DNA from 2 places in the Nonomuraea mangrovi genome. Region 1 is predicted to be linked to the other one. Evidence: riboswitches for the same ligand, from Rfam matches in the RefSeq annotation. Region 1 holds a riboswitch; the other holds the start of a gene.
What was found. Region 1 has a riboswitch for cobalamin ahead of ACFSKW_RS08330 (CbtB domain-containing protein). Riboswitches for the same ligand answer to the same signal wherever they lie in the genome.
Positions count from the first base shown of each region.

Region 2: it holds a riboswitch for cobalamin, as region 1 does, so the genes downstream of both, ACFSKW_RS23120 (ribonucleoside-diphosphate reductase subunit alpha) here and ACFSKW_RS08330 (CbtB domain-containing protein) in region 1, are expected to answer to the same signal.

Region 1 covers NZ_JBHUFV010000015.1:179,734-187,263, forward strand. Annotated here, with positions in the region: gene ACFSKW_RS08325 (glycoside hydrolase family 38 N-terminal domain-containing protein) at 1-1,417, opposite strand, end outside; cobalamin riboswitch at 1,606-1,735, shown strand; gene ACFSKW_RS08330 (CbtB domain-containing protein) at 1,767-1,958, shown strand; gene ACFSKW_RS08335 (CbtA family protein) at 1,968-2,717, shown strand; gene ACFSKW_RS08340 (histidine phosphatase family protein) at 2,756-3,349, shown strand; gene ACFSKW_RS08345 (VWA domain-containing protein) at 3,346-5,445, shown strand; gene cobO (cob(I)yrinic acid a,c-diamide adenosyltransferase) at 5,447-6,049, shown strand; gene ACFSKW_RS08355 (cobyrinate a,c-diamide synthase) at 6,058-7,518, shown strand; gene cobN (cobaltochelatase subunit CobN) at 7,473-7,530, opposite strand, start outside.
Region 2 covers NZ_JBHUFV010000033.1:1,018,070-1,025,599, reverse strand. Annotated here, with positions in the region: gene ACFSKW_RS23135 (hypothetical protein) at 1-1,440, shown strand, start outside; gene ACFSKW_RS23130 (mechanosensitive ion channel family protein) at 1,369-2,466, opposite strand; gene ACFSKW_RS23125 (ribonucleotide-diphosphate reductase subunit beta) at 2,495-3,490, opposite strand; gene ACFSKW_RS23120 (ribonucleoside-diphosphate reductase subunit alpha) at 3,537-5,714, opposite strand; cobalamin riboswitch at 5,801-5,998, opposite strand; gene ACFSKW_RS23115 (Bug family tripartite tricarboxylate transporter substrate binding protein) at 6,003-6,908, opposite strand; gene ACFSKW_RS23110 (ArsR/SmtB family transcription factor) at 6,972-7,530, opposite strand, start outside.

The sequences.
Region 1 (7,530 bases):
CGTGGTGCGCGCCGTAGGCGAGCTGCCGCCACACCTTGTCCAGCGCCGCGTGCGGGTAGCGGCCGAGACCCAGCAGCGACGCGAACGCGGCGAGCCGCTCGGCGTCGAGCGCGGCCACCTCGGCGGCGCGCTGGGCCTGCTTGGTGTCGATGTACGAGACGTCCTTGCCGGTGTAGATGGGGTTCATGTCGCGTGTCTGCGGGCTGAACGTGCTCGTCGCGGCCTTCACCGCCTCGAAGAAGTCGTGCGGCACCGCGCAGACGAACTTCGGCCACACGTAGCGGGCGGCCCACTCCCTGTGGATCTCGGTCACCCACTTGTTCGGCGGGGTGTAGTCGGTGCCGACGGGCAGCAGCACGTTCTTGGTGGCCGCGACGGGCTTGAGGCTCGCGAACAGCTCGTGGACCGCCGTCATCGCCTCCTCCAGCGTCGCCGAGGAGTCCATCCACCAGCCCGCCGAGTAGTGCGCGGGCATGTAGTGCGTCACGACCCCCAGCCCCGACGGCGAGATCCACTCGAACTCGCTCGGGAACTGCATCAGCGTGGCGTCGTTCTTGGCCTGCCTGAAGTTCTTGCTGATCGGGCCCCACTGGTGGAAGGGCCCGCGTGCCCACGCGCTGCCCGTCAGGCCCGCGGCGGCCAGGTAGCCGGGGAACTGCGGGTCGTGGCCGAACGCGTCGAGCTGCCACGCCGTCCGGGGCTCGCCGCCGAGGATGTCGCGCTGGTAGCCGATGCCGTACACGATGTTGCGGATCGTGGTCTCGGCGCCGGTCAGGTTGGTGTTGGGCTCGTTGTAGGTGCCGCCCATCAGCTCGACCCTGCCCTCGGCCATGAGGCGGCGCAGGTCGGCCCTGCGCTCGGGGTGGATGTCGAAGAACGGCTTCAGATAGTCGATCTCGGCGAGCACGAACTTGTAGTCGGGGTCCCGCGCGGCCAGCGCCAGGTGCGCCTCCACCAGCGCGAACGCGTTGCGCTCCCACAGCGGCCTGGTCGTCGCGTCACCCGACAGCAGCTCCCACGGGCTGGTGTAGGCCGCCTGCGTGTTCCACCAGACGGGGTCGTAGTGGAAGTGCGACACCATGTGCATCGTCCAGCCGGGCTCCTCGACGGTCACCTCGGCGGCGATCTCGCTGCCCGCCGCGCTCACGTGGCAGTGGAGCGTGCTTCCCACCGGGGCGCTCACCTCGAGCGGAACCTCCACCACGACGGTTCCCTCGCCCGCGGGCACGATCGCGTGGCCCGCGATCCCCTCACCGCGCACCTCCAGGCCGGTGTCGTGCTCGCCCTGCTCGGCGGTGACCCTGAGGACCTGGTACGGCTGCGCGTCCGTCCCCACGAAAAGGTCGGTCGACTCGGCGGACAACAGGCGAACGGGCACGGGGTCTCCCTCGGCGTCCTTGGGGGCTGTCGCCGTCACCCTAGGTCCTATCAAGATCAATGGCAACGTTGTCATAGCCGTGACCACTTGCTCACGAACCCCCCGGAACCCGGCGAACCGTCCGCCTCGCGGGCCAGGAGATCCTGGAACGGCGTTCAGGCTCGGGAGGCTCCGCGCCCGGGAAGCATGGGCTCCAAGAACAGGGCGATGTTGACGAGAACCACAGAAAGGGATACGTTCCGGTAGATTTCGCGGCGACTCAGGGGAAATCCGGTGAGATGCCGGTGCGGACGCGCCACTGTATCCGGGAATACAACCCTCGGGAGCCAGGTCACCTGACCGCCGCGACCTCGACCAGCGGGACGCGTCATCCCTGAGGAGGCTTCACATGAGTGGTCTGTCCACGTCCGTAACCGCTATTCCGCTCCACCGTCTCACGCGCTGGCTGCTGGCCGTGCCCGTCCTGATGCTGCTCGCGTACCTCGTCCTGATGGACAACGGCGCGATCTCGCAGACCGGCACGTTCCTGCACGAGCTCATGCACGACGGGCGTCATCTGCTCGGCGTGCCCTGCCACTGAGGCACGGCCGTGGTGAGAACCCTGGTGGTCAGGGGCCTGCTCGTGGGCCTGCTGGCCGGACTCGTCGCGGGCGCGTTCGCCTTTTTCGTGGGTGAGCCGCGCGTCGACGCCGCCATCGCCCTCGAAGAGGCGGCCGCGTCCGCCGCTCCCTCGGAGCCGCACGGGCACGACGACGGCGCGGCGGCCTCCCACGATCACGGCGAAGAGGCCGTGGTCAGCAGACCGGTGCAGAAGGCCGGGCTCTTCCTCGCAACCGGCCTGTACGGCGTGGCGGTGGGCGGCGTCTTCGCCCTCGTCTTCGCCGGGCTGCGCGGCAGGGTGGGGCCCAGGTCGGAGCCCGGGCTGGCCGTCGCCGCCGCGGCGGCCGCCTTCGGCGCCATCATCCTTGTCCCCTTCCTGAAATATCCGGCCAACCCCCCCGCTGTGGGCGACCCTGAAACGATCAACTCGAGGACGGTCCTCTACGTCGTCATGGTCCTCGTCGGCCTCGCCTCCATCGCGATCGCCGTCGCCGCCGCCCGCAGGGTCACCGTGCCCGGGGTGTGGGCGAAGGGCCTGGTGGCAGGGGCCACCTTCCTGGTGCCTGTGATCGCCGCGTGGGCGCTCCTCCCGCGCGTCGACGAGGTGCCGGCCGGCTTCCCCGCCGCCCTGCTGTGGGACTTCAGAGTCGCCTCCCTCGGCACCCAGCTGGTGTTCTGGGCGGCGTTCGGGCTGTTGTTCGCCGCGGCGGGCGAACGCGTGAAGGCACGGGTCAGCTGACCAGAGTGCTGTTCGTCCGGCATGCCTTGACGGTCGGCATGCGTGGCGCGCGCTTCCCCACGGGGGAGGAACGTGCCGACCCGTCAAGCCTTGACGCCGCCCACCTCCTGGCAGGGACGCTCCCCGAGGGACCCGGGGGAACGGCGTTCGTCGCCCCGGGCCGGGCCGCGCAGGAGACCGCCGCGGCGCTCGGGTTCGAGCCCGTGGTCGTGCCCGAGCTGGCCGAACCGGACTACGGGAGGTGGCGCGGCCTGCCGTACGAGGAGGTCGCCCAGGCGGACCCTGAGTCCTTCGCGCGCTGGCTCGCCGACCCCGGCGCGGCGCCCCACGGCGCCGAGTCCCACAGCCACGCGGCGGCCCGGGTCGTCCGCTGGCTGGAAGGACTCCGCGACGCCGCAGTCCCTGACGACCACCCGCGCGAGCAGGTTCCCGCCCCCGGCGCGGGCCTGGGCGCCCTGCGCGCGATGGTCGTGTGCGATGTCGGCGCCGTACGGGCGGCGGTGGGGCACGCCCTCGGAGTCGGGCCTCTCGTCGCCGCGCGTTTCGATCTCGCCCCTCTTTCTCTCACGCAGTTGTCCGCCACCCCGGAGGGCTGGCGGATCGGGTACGTCAACCGGAAGGCCGCACCGTGACCGCCACCTATCCCTTCAGCGCCGTCGTCGGCCTGGACGATCTCAAGCTGGCGCTGGTGCTCAACGCCGTCTCCCCCCGCGTGGGCGGCGTGCTCGTCAGAGGCGAGAAGGGCACGGCGAAGTCCACGATCGTCAGAGCGCTGGCCGCGCAGCTGCCGCCGGTGGAGGTGCCGGCGGCGTGCAGGTTCGCGTGTGATCCTTCCGCGCCGGACCCCGAGTGTCCCGACGGGCCGCACGAGCCGGGCGAGCAGGCGGTGACCAGGGCGGCGACGCTGGTGGAGCTGCCGGTGGGAGCGTCGGAGGACCGGCTGGTGGGCTCGCTGGACCTGGAACGGGCGCTCACGGAGGGGGTCAAGGCGTTCGAGCCGGGCCTGCTGGCCGCCGCCCACAGGGGCGTGCTCTACGTGGACGAGGTCAACCTCCTGCACGACCACCTGGTGGACCTGCTGCTCGACGCCGCCGCGCTCGGCACCTGCTACGTCGAACGGGAGGCCGTCTCCGTCCGGCACGCGGCCAGATTCCTGCTGGTCGGCACCATGAACCCGGAGGAGGGCGAGCTGCGGCCCCAGCTCCTGGACCGGTTCGGGCTGACGGTGGAGGTGCGGGCGTCGCGAGAGCCGTCGGAACGGGCCGAGGTGGTACGGCGGCGCATGGCTCACGACGCCGACCCGCGAGCGTTCGCGGCGCGGTGGACGGCGCAGGAGGCGGAGCTGGCGGCGGGGATCGCGGCGGCCAGGGACCGTCTCCGGGCGGTGGAGTTGCCTGACGCCCGCCTGCGGCAGATCGCGGAGGTGTGCGCGGCGTTCGAGGTGGACGGCCTGCGCGCCGACCTGGTCACGGCGAACGCCGCCGTCGCGCATGCCGCCTGGCGGGGTTCGAGGGTGGTGACGACCGAGGACGTGCGGGTGGCGGCCAGGCTGTCGCTGCCGCACCGGCGGCGGCGCGACCCGTTCGACGCGCCCGGACTGGACGAGCGGCTCCTGGAGGAGCTGCTGGCCAGGACCTCCGAGGACGAGCACCCCGACGACGACTCCGACCCCGACACCCCGCCCCCGACGGGGGACGACCCCACGGGCGGTCCCGACGGCGACGGCGGTCAGGGCGACGGGCAGGACGAGGGTCAGGGCGAGGGCGGGCAGGGCCACGGGCGGGCCGACGGCGGGCGGCGCGGGGACGCGACATCCGGCGGCGACACCCAGGCGGCGGACGGAGCCCCCGCGGGCGAGCCCCGCGGCGACTCGCGCCCACGGGAGGCGTCAGGGCCGCACGAGAGCCCCGCAGGAGCCGAAGACCAGGAAGGCCGGATCCAGGTGGCCGGGGTGGCGGCGCCGTACCGGGTGCCGTGGCTGAAGGTGGAGGGCCTCGGCGACGGCGCGTCCGGCAGGCGGTCGCGCGCCCGCACCCCGCACGGCCGCACCACAGGCTCCCGTGCCCCCCATGGCCCGCTGCGCTCGCTCCATCTCACCGCCACGCTCGTCGCCGCCGCGCCGTACCAGAAGGAACGCGGACGCTCCGCCCCCGGCCTGCTCATCCGCCAGGAGGACCTGCGCGAGACGGTCAAGGAGGGCAGGGAGGGCAACCTGGTGCTCTTCGTCGTCGACGCCAGCGGATCCATGGCCGCGCGCAGGCGGATGACCGCCGTCAAGACCGCGGTCCTGAGCCTGCTGCTCGACGCCTACCAGCGGCGCGACAAGGTCGGCATGGTCACGTTCAGGGGCAGCGCCGCCGAGGTGGCGCTGCCGCCGACCTCGTCGGTCGAGGCGGGCGCGGCGAGGCTGCGCGCGCTGCCGACCGGCGGGCGCACGCCGCTGGCGGCGGGCCTGGCGCGCGCCGCCGAGGTGCTGCGCGTGGAACGCATGCGCGACCCCGACCGCAGGCCGCTGCTGGTGGTGGTGACCGACGGCCGCGCCACCTCGGGCGGCGATGTGGACCGCGCCGCGGCCCTGCTCACCGGCACGGCGAGCGTCGTCGTCGACTGCGAGTCAGGGCCGGTGAGGCTCGGCCTGGCCGCACGCCTGGCGACCAGACTGCGCGCCAGGCTCATCCCGCTCGACGGGATGGACGACCTCATCCGCGACTACAGAAGGGCGAGCTGACATGCCGCAGGGCAAGCCGGAGGTCGTCCCCGACGACGGCCTCACCACCCGGCAGCGCAGGAACAGGCCGCTGCTGATCGTTCACACGGGACCCGGCAAGGGCAAGTCGACGGCCGCGTTCGGGATGGCGCTGCGGGCGTGGAACCAGGGCTGGCCGATCGGCGTGTTCCAGTTCGTGAAATCGGCCAAATGGCGCATCGGCGAGGAGCGGGCCCTGCGCGTCCTCGGCGACTCCGGCGAGGGCGGGCCCGTGACCTGGCACAAGATGGGCGAGGGCTGGTCGTGGATCCAGCGTCCCGGTGCGGAGGAGGACCACGCGGCTGACGCCCTGGAGGGCTGGCGGCAGATCAAGCGCGACCTGGAGGCCGAGGCCTACCGGTTCTACGTGCTCGACGAGTTCACCTACCCGATCAAATGGGGCTGGCTGGACCTCGACGACGTGGTGGACACGCTCGCCGGCCGTACGGGGAACCAGCACGTGGTGATCACCGGCAGGGACGCGCCGGAGAAGCTGCTCGCGGCGGCCGATCTGGTGACCGAGATGGGCAAGGTCAAGCACCCCATGGACGCGGGCCAGAAGGGGCAGAAGGGCATCGAGTGGTAGTTCCGCGCCTGGTGATCGCCGCGCCGGCCTCGGGGAGCGGCAAGACGACCGTGGCGACGGGGCTCATGGCGGCGCTGCGGGCGCGCGGGCTGCGGGTCTCGCCGCACAAGGTCGGGCCCGACTACATCGACCCCGGCTACCACGCGCTGGCGACGGGCCTGCCGGGCCGCAACCTCGACCCCTGGCTGACCGGCGAGGAGCGGGTGGCGCCGCTGTTCCTGCACGGGGCGGCGGGCGCGGACGTCGCGGTGGTCGAAGGCGTGATGGGCCTGTTCGACGGCAGAGCGGACACGGACTTCGCCTCCACCGCGCACGTCGCCAGGCTCCTGGACGCGCCCGTCGTGCTGGTCGTGGACGCGGCGCGGCAGAGCAGGTCGGTGGCGGCCGTCGTGCATGGTTTCGCCACGTTCGACCCTCGCGTGCGGGTGGGTGGAGTCATCCTCAACCGGGTGGGCTCCGAGCGGCACGAGGAACTCTGCAGGTCGGCGCTGGCGGCCACGGGGACGCCGGTGCTGGGGGCGATCAGGCGGGACGACGCGGTGTCGACCCCTTCACGCCACCTGGGGCTGATCCCCGCCGCCGAACGGGGGAGCGAGGCGGTGGCCGCCGTGGACCGGCTGGGCGAGCTGGTGGCCCGCTCGTGCGATCTGGAGGCGCTGCTACGGCTGGCGCGGACGGCGTTCCCGCTGGACGGACGAGCGTGGAGCCCGGCCGGCGCCCTCCATCGGCCAGGGACCGGTCCGAGCCCGGCGGGGGCCCTCCATCGACCAGGGACCGGTTCGAGCCTGGCGGGCACGACGGTACCCGGCACCGGGCCGAGCCCGGCGGGCACAGCGCGGCAGGGACCGGGGGTCGCAGCGGGAGCGGCCAAGGGAACGGGGCCGGTGGTGGCCGTGGCGGGGGGAGCGGCGTTCACGTTCGGGTACGCCGAGCACGCCGAGCTGCTCAGGGCGGCGGGCGCGGAGGCGGTGACGTTCGACCCGCTGCGCGACGAGGCGCTGCCCGAGGGCACGGCCGCCGTCGTGATCGGCGGTGGCTTCCCCGAGATGTACGCGGCCGACCTCGCCGCCAACGAGCCGCTCAAGCGGGAGATCGCCGCCTTCGGCGGCCCGATCGCGGCGGAGTGCGCGGGCCTGCTGTACCTGTGCGAGAGCCTCGACGACCACCCCATGTGCGGAAAAATCGCGGCGAAGGCGGAAATGACGCCCAGGCTGACCCTCGGCTACCGCGACGCCACGGCCACCCGCGACTCCCTGCTCACCCGCGCGGGCGAGCGCTATCGCGGCCACGAGTTCCACAGGACGGCCGTGACCGTCGCAGGCGAGCCCCTCTTCCGGTGGGAGGGCGGCGGAGACGGCCACGGAGACCCGCTGGTGACCGCCTCCTACCTGCACCTCCACTGGGCGGGCAGCCCGCTGCTCGCTCAGCGGCTGGTGTCGTCCTCCAGATCGCCCTCCGCCTTGAGATAGGCCTCCTGGAGC
Region 2 (7,530 bases), on a different contig from region 1:
GAACTCGACGATCCGTCGCAGGCCGACCGCTGGGGGCGCGAGCGCGAGGTGCGGGCCGAGGTGATCGCCGCGCTGCTCCTCGGCGCGGTCGAGCGTACCCCCGGCCAGGTGCCGGGGGTACGGCTGGCCGGCGCCCGCGTGACCGGCGCCCTCGACCTGTCGGGCGCGGCCATCGACGTCCCGCTCTACCTGCTCAACTGCCACGTCGCCGAACCCGTCGACCTGTCCGACGCCACCGCCAGGGGAGTCAGGCTGCGCGGCTGCGAGCTGACCAGGTTCAAGGGCTCGCGGATGAAGGTGGACGGCCTGTTCGAGCTGGACGGCTCGACCGTGCACGCGGGGGTACGCCTGGACAACGCCCGCGTCGAAGGCCAGTGCCGGCTGTCCAGGACGACGCTCTCCGCGCCGCCGCCGCGCACCACCACGTCCGAGTCGGCCCACGGCGACGTGCGCGAGCCCCAGGGCGAGGCGGGCGACACCATGCACGAGTGGGCGCTGTGGGCGGGTGGCCTGTCGGTGGGCGGCGGCACGTTCCTGCGCGGCCTGCGCGCCCACGGCGGGCTGCGGTTGATCGGCGGCGAGTTCCCCGGCGGCCTCTATCTCGAGCGGGCGCACGTCGGCTCGATCAACGCCGACTTCATGACGGCGGCCACCGCCGAGCTCAGCAACGGTTTCCGCGCCGACGGCACGATCAGGATGCGCGGCGCGCGGGTCGACGGGGTCCTGTCCTTCCATCACGCCGAGCTCCGGTCGCCGGACAGGGCGCTGCACCTGAGCCACATGCAGGCCGACGAGGTGATCATGCGTCCCGACGTGGTCGAGGGCGGGATCAACTTCGGCTACTCCCGCTTCGGGGTGCTGCTCGACTCCCCCGACGCCTATCCGGACGCCGTGCAGCTCGACGGGCTGACGTACGAGTCGCTGCGCGGGCCGTGGACGCTCGCCGAACGGCTCGGCTGGCTGCGCCACGATCCGAACGGGTACCGGCCGCAGCCGTACGAGCAGCTGGCCTCGTGGTACCGGCGCATCGGGCACGAGCCCGACGCGCGGCGGGCGTTGCTGGCCAAGCAGCGCGAGCGGCGCGGCACCCTGCGCGCGCCCGGCAGGGTGTGGGGGCGGCTGCTCGACCTCATGGTCGGGTACGGCTACCGCTCGTGGCTGGCAGGCCTGTGGGCGGTGGTCCTGCTCGCCGCGGGAACGGTCATCTTCGGACGGATGCCGCCGGTACAGGTGGACCCCGGCGAGACCCGCACGTTCAACGCGTTCGTCTACTCGCTCGACCTGCTGGTGCCGGTGAGCGTGTTCGAGGTGCGCGGCGCGTACGAGCCCGCCGGGTGGACGGCGTGGGTGGCGTGGACGCTGGTGGTGTCAGGGTGGGTTCTGGCCACCGCGCTGATCGCGGGCGCCACGCGGGTCCTTCGGCCAGCCCCCGGAGCCTGAGTCGGCGAAGGCGCCGAAGGAGGAGCTCTCGACCCTGAAGCGGGGCAGCGCCTGCGGGTAGTGGGTCTTCAGGAAGGTCACGAGGTGCTCGCGGGCGTCGCACTTCAGATCCCAGACCGAGGCCGAGTCGGCCGCGCTCATCAGCGCGCGCAGCTCCACCAGGCCGTTGGGCTGGACGTCGGTGACCTGGAGCGTCCAGTCCTTCTGGTCCCACAGCGGGTGGTCCTTGACGAACCGGTGCAGTTCCTCGCGCAGTTCCTGCACGGGCACCGACCAGTCGACGCGGAAGTAGACGTGCCCGATGACCCTGCTGCCGTGCCTGGTCCAGTTCTCGAACGGGTTCTGGGTGAAATAGGAGACGGGGAAGACCAGGCGCCGCTCGTCCCACGAGCGGACCACGACGTAGGTGAGCGTGAGCTCCTCGATCCTGCCCCACTCGTTGTTGACCACGACCACGTCGTCGAGCCGCAACGCGTCGCTGAAGACGAGTTGCAGCCCTGCGAGCATGTTGCCGATCGTGGACTGGGCCGCGATGCCGACGATCGCGCCCGCGATGCCGGCCGAGGCGAGCAGTCCGGCGCCGAGCGCCCGCACCTCGGGGAAGGTGAACAGCGCGGCGCCGAACGAGATCACGATGATCACCGCGGCGGCGGCCCTGCGGACCAGGGTGATCTGGGTCCTTGCCCGCCGGGCTCTGCGGTTGTTCTCCTCGACCCGCTCGAGCTGGTCGAGGACGACATCGGTGACCGCGTAGGCGGCCTGGATGAGCAGCCAGGTGAACGCGGCGATGGTGACGACGCCGGTGAGACGCTCGACGATGGGGCTCGCCGAGGAGCTGACCATGGTGGGGACGAACGCGGCGTTGAAGGCGACGACCGCCGCCACGGCGAACCCGGGCCAGGTGCACCTGACCACCAGGTGCCTGAGGAAGTCCCAGGTACGGCCGGCCTTGAGCAGGACCCTGCGAACCAGTTCGACGCCGATGACCGCCCCGAGCACGGAACCGATCAGGATGAGCCAGTTCATCGGCGACACAATCATGCCCCCTAATGTCTCAGAATGTCTCGTCGAAGGTCACATTGCCCTCAACCGCGACCTGATATGCGGAAACCCTGCGTTCGAAGAAGTTCGCCAGCTCCTGCACGTCCTGCAGTTCCATGAACGCGAAGGGGTTGGCGGTGCCGTACCTGATGGGCAGGCCGAGCCGGCGCAGCCGCTGGTCGGCGACGTACTCAAGGTACTCACGCATCTGCCCGACGGTCATGCCCGACATGCCGTCACCGCACAGGTCGCTCGCGAAGGCCAGCTCGGCCGCGACGGCCTCCTCCAGCATCCTGGTGACCTGCTCGCCGAGCTTGTCGTCGAACAGGTCGGGCTCCTCGGCGCGGACGGTGTCGACGACGCTGAAGGCGAACTCCATGTGCATCGACTCGTCGCGGAAGACCCAGTTGGTGCCGGTGGCCAGGCCGCCGAGCAGGCCGCGGGAGCGGAACCAGTAGACGTAGGCGAAGGCGCCGTAGAAGAACAGGCCCTCGATGCAGGCGGCGAAGCAGATGAGGTTGAGCAGGAAGGTCCTGCGGTCCTGCCTGGTCTCCAGCCGCTGCAGGTCGGACAGGGAGTCGATCCACCGGAAGCAGAACTCGGCCTTGTCGCGGATGGAGGGGATGTTGTCGACGGCGGCGAACGCCTTCACGCGCTCGTCGGGGTCGGGCAGGTAGGTGTCGAGCAGCGTCAGGTAGAACTGCACGTGCACCGCCTCCTCGAACAGCTGCCTGGACAGGTACAGGCGGGCTTCGGGGGCGTTGACGTGCTGGTAGAGGTTGAGGACGAGGTTGTTGGCGACGATGGAGTCGCCGGTGGCGAAGAAGGCGACCAGCCGGTTGATGAGGTGGCGCTCCTGGGGCGACATCTTGGCGAGATCGGCCAGGTCGCTGTGCAGGTCCACCTCCTCGACCGTCCAGGTGTTGCGGATCGCGGCCCGGTAGCGCTCGTAGAAGTCGGGATAGCGCATCGGGCGCAGCGTCAGGTCCATACCGGGGTCGAGCAGCATGTGTTTCTCCTTGCGAACGGAACGTCTGTCGTGCGGGGCGGCGTGCCTACTGGCAGGCCTCGCACACCTCGGGGTTCTCCAGCGAGCACGCGACCGCCTCGCTCACCGTGAACGCCTGCTCGGGCGCCGCCTGCACGGTCGTCTGCGCGATCCTGGTGGCGGGGCGCGAGCGCAGGTAGTAGGTGGTCTTCAGCCCCTGCTTCCACGCGTAGGCGTACATCGACGACAGCTTGCCGATCGTCGGCGTCGCCATGAAGAGGTTCAGTGACTGCGACTGGTCGATGTAGGGCGTCCGCGCCGCCGCCAGGTCGATGAGCGCCTTCTGCGGCAGCTCCCACGCCGTCCTGTACAGGGTCTTGAGCTCGGCCGGGATCCCCTGGATGTCCTGGATCGAGCCGTCCGCGCGCTTCACCGCGTCGCGCATCTCCTGCGTCCACAGCCCAAGGCCCTGCAGGTCCGCGACCAGGTACCGGTTGACCTGCAGGAACTCGCCGGACAGGGTCTCGCGCTTGAAGACGTTCGACACCTGCGGCTCGATGCACTCGTAGCAGCCCGCGATCGAGGCGATCGTCGCCGTCGGCGCGATGGCGATCATGAGGGAGTTCCGCAGCCCGGTTCTGTCGATCTTGGCGCGCAGGGCGGTCCACTCGGGCGAGTCGCCGGCGCCGTAGTGGTCCGGGTGCAGGACGCCCTGCGCCGCCCTGGTGTCGCCGTAGGAGGGGTGACGCCCGCGCTCGACGGCGAGGTCGGCGGAGGTGTCGTAGGCGGCCAGCGCGATCTCCTCGGCGATGCGCGTGGACAGCGCGAGCGCCTCGGCCGAGTCGAACGGCAGGCGCAGCGAGAAGAACACGTCGGCCAGGCCCATCACGCCGAGCCCGATCGGCCTCCATCGCAGGTTGGCGGTCTCGGCCTCGGGCGTCGGGTAGAAGCCCAGGTCGATCGTCTTGTCCAGGAAGCGCACCGCGGTCCTGACGGTGGCGCGCAGCCGTACCCAGTCCATGGTGCCGCCCGCCAGGTGGGCGGCCAGGTTGATCGAGCCCAGGTTGCAGACGGCGGTCTCGCCGTCGCTTGTCACCTCGAGGATCTCGGTGCAGAGGTTCGACAGGTGGATGACGTTCTCCGGGCGCGCGGTCTGGTTGGAGGCGCGGTTGGCGGCGTCCTTGAAGGTCATCCAGCCGTTGCCGGTCTGCGCGAGCGTGCGCATCATCCGGCCGTAGAGCGTGCGCGCGGGGATCTGACGGGTGTGCAGGCCCGCCGCCTCCGCGGCCCGGTAGGCCACGTCGAACGCCTCGCCGTACAGGTCGGTCAGGTGCGGCACCTGCTTGGGGTCGAACAGCGACCACGGCTGGTCGGCCTCGACGCGGCGCATGAACTCGTCGGGCACCCAGTTGGCGAGGTTGAGGTTGTGGGCCCGGCGGGCCTCCTCGCCGGTGTTGTCACGCAGTTCGAGGAACTCCTCGATGTCGGCGTGCCAGGTCTCCAGGTAGACGCAGGCCGCGCCCTTGCGGCGGCCGCCCTGGTTGACGGCGGCCACGCTGGAGTCGAGCGTGCGCAGCCACGGGACGATGCCGTTGGAGTGGCCGTTCGTGCCGCGGATCAGCGAGCCGCGCGAGCGGACCCTGGTCCACGCGATGCCGATGCCGCCGGCGTACTTCGACAGCCTGGCGACCTGGCCGTAACGCTCGTAGATCCCTTCCAGCTCGTCGCGCGGCGAGTCGAGCAGGAAGCACGACGAGAGCTGGGGACGGCGGGAGCCGGAGTTGAACAGCGTGGGCGAGCTGGGCAGGTACGACAGCGTGGACATCAGCGCGTACAGCTCGGCGGCCTCGGCGACCGAGGCGGAAAGACCGCAGGCGACGCGCAGCAGGAAGTGCTGCGGGCGTTCGAGCACGCCGCGCGTCTCGGGGTGGCGCAGCAGGTAGCGGTCGTAGACGGTGCGCAGGCCGAAGTACTCGAACCTGTCGTCGGCGCTCTCGTCCACCAGCGCGTCGAGGGCGGCGGCGTTGGCCGCCACGAAGGCGGCCAGCCCGTCCTGGAGCAGACCCGCGGCGTGGGTGGCCACGATCGACTCGGAGAAGGTCCTCACGCCGTGCGCGGCGGCCTCGTCCGCGATCTGCTCGGCCAGCAGCCTGGCGGCGACCCTGGAGTTCTCCGGGTCGGCGATCACCCTGGCGGCGGCCTCCTCGATGGCCAGCCGGCGATCCACCTCTACGATCTGCGTCACGCTCTCTCCTCGCGAGCTCACCCCGTGAAGGCAGGCGAGAGCACGCGGGCACGCCGCGAGACCCCGCGGCCCTCCCTCGAGGCCTTGGACAGGTCACACCGCTGGCAGGTCTTCGGACTCGCGGGCGTACGTCAGCTTCCTACTGGCCGTCGCTTCCCAGGCCATGGGCCCAGTGCTTCGTGACGGCGGTCGTTCCCGCTCACCGCTGCGGGGCAGTGCCGGCATCTCACCGGCTTCCCTTTTGCTTCGCCCTGCTCGGGCGAACCAGCGACGACCAGGATCCTACATCTAGTGGCCGCGGACGCAACTACCCCAACAAGTTGTGTCGATCAGCCCCAGGTCCTTGAGCACTTCGCGGGTCCTGCCGGCCTCGGACCCGAGCCACGCGGCGAAGTCGTCGCCGCTGAGCGGGATCGGCTTCCACCCTCTGGCGCGGCAGGCGTCCAGCCACCGCGCGGACCGGGCGACCTCGTCGAGCACCTCGACCGCCCGGGCGCGATCGCGTTCGCTCATCTGCTTGGGCCCGAGCACCGCGCACCAGTCGGCGAAGTCGACCCTGACACCGGACTCCAGCAGGGTCGGCGCCTCGACGTCCTCGACCCGCTCGGCCGAGGAGACGGCCAGCGCCCTGAGACGCCCCTTGCCGAGGCGCTTGCGCCACTCGCCGAGCGGGCCCGCGGCGACGCCCACCCTGCCCGCCAGCAGCGCCTCGGCCGCATCGTCCGTGGTGGGGTAGCCCGCGTAGTCGAGCACCCTGGCGTCCGCGCCGAGACCGCGCGCGACCAGTCCGAACAGCAGGTGATCGGACTCTCCCTGCGGCCTGCCGCCCAGCACGGTGCCGCCGGGGTCGGCGACCAGCCGCCGCGCGAAGTCGTCGAACTCGCGAAAGACGGAGGCGTTGGAGACGACCAGGACCTCGACGTCGCCGACCAGCCTGGCCAGCGGGGTGCCCGTCTCCTTCACCCCGGCCATCTCGGCGGCCGCGATCGCGGGCAGGCCGGTCACCGTCAGCAGGGGCCCTCCCTCGGCCACGCCGTCGCGTTTGAACTGCCCCGCGAGCACCCGCGCGACGGGGACCCAGGCCTCCCCTCCCGGCACGACGGAGAAGCTCGGGGTCGGGCGCGTGGCCGTACCGCAGCCGGCCAGGCCCGCCATAGCGGCCAGCGCTCTCGCGACGAACTCCCGACGGCGCATGCGCAGGCCCCTCCCGTCGCCCCACCCCTCCGCTACTCCATGTTATTGGTCGGAGGCGGAGAGTCACACATCGGGGGCGGGCAGGTCCGCGGGCAGGGCGAGCAGGCGGATGTGCAGGGGCCGGGCCTGCTCAGGAGCGTCGGCGGCACGATGGCTGTACTTCTTCAGCAGCAGCATGTACTCCTCGAAGAAGTCCTCCAGCTCGCCCAGCGTCATCCGGCCGAGAGCGCGCGAGACCTTCACCCACGCGGGATCGGCCTGGTAGGCGGCGGGCAGGAGCTCCAGCAGGATCCCCTTGTCCTCCTCGAGCCCGATCCGGTGGAACTCGGCCAGCACCGGGCGGTCCTCGGGCGCGAGCTGCGCCGGATGGGGCAGCCTGATGTCTCCCGTCTCCGTCTTCCGCCACCACCGCTCACGCCCGGCCGACCGCTCGGGGATCTCCTCGATGAACCCGTACTTCTCCAGCTGGCGCAGGTGATAGCTGGTCGTGCCGGTCTTGGCGTCGAGCAGCGAGCCGAGCGTCGTGGACGTGGCGGGACCGTGCAGGCCCAGGTGACGGAGCATGGCGCGGCGCATCGGGTGGGCCAGGGCCTTCAGCTTGCCCGGGTCGTCCAGGACCCAC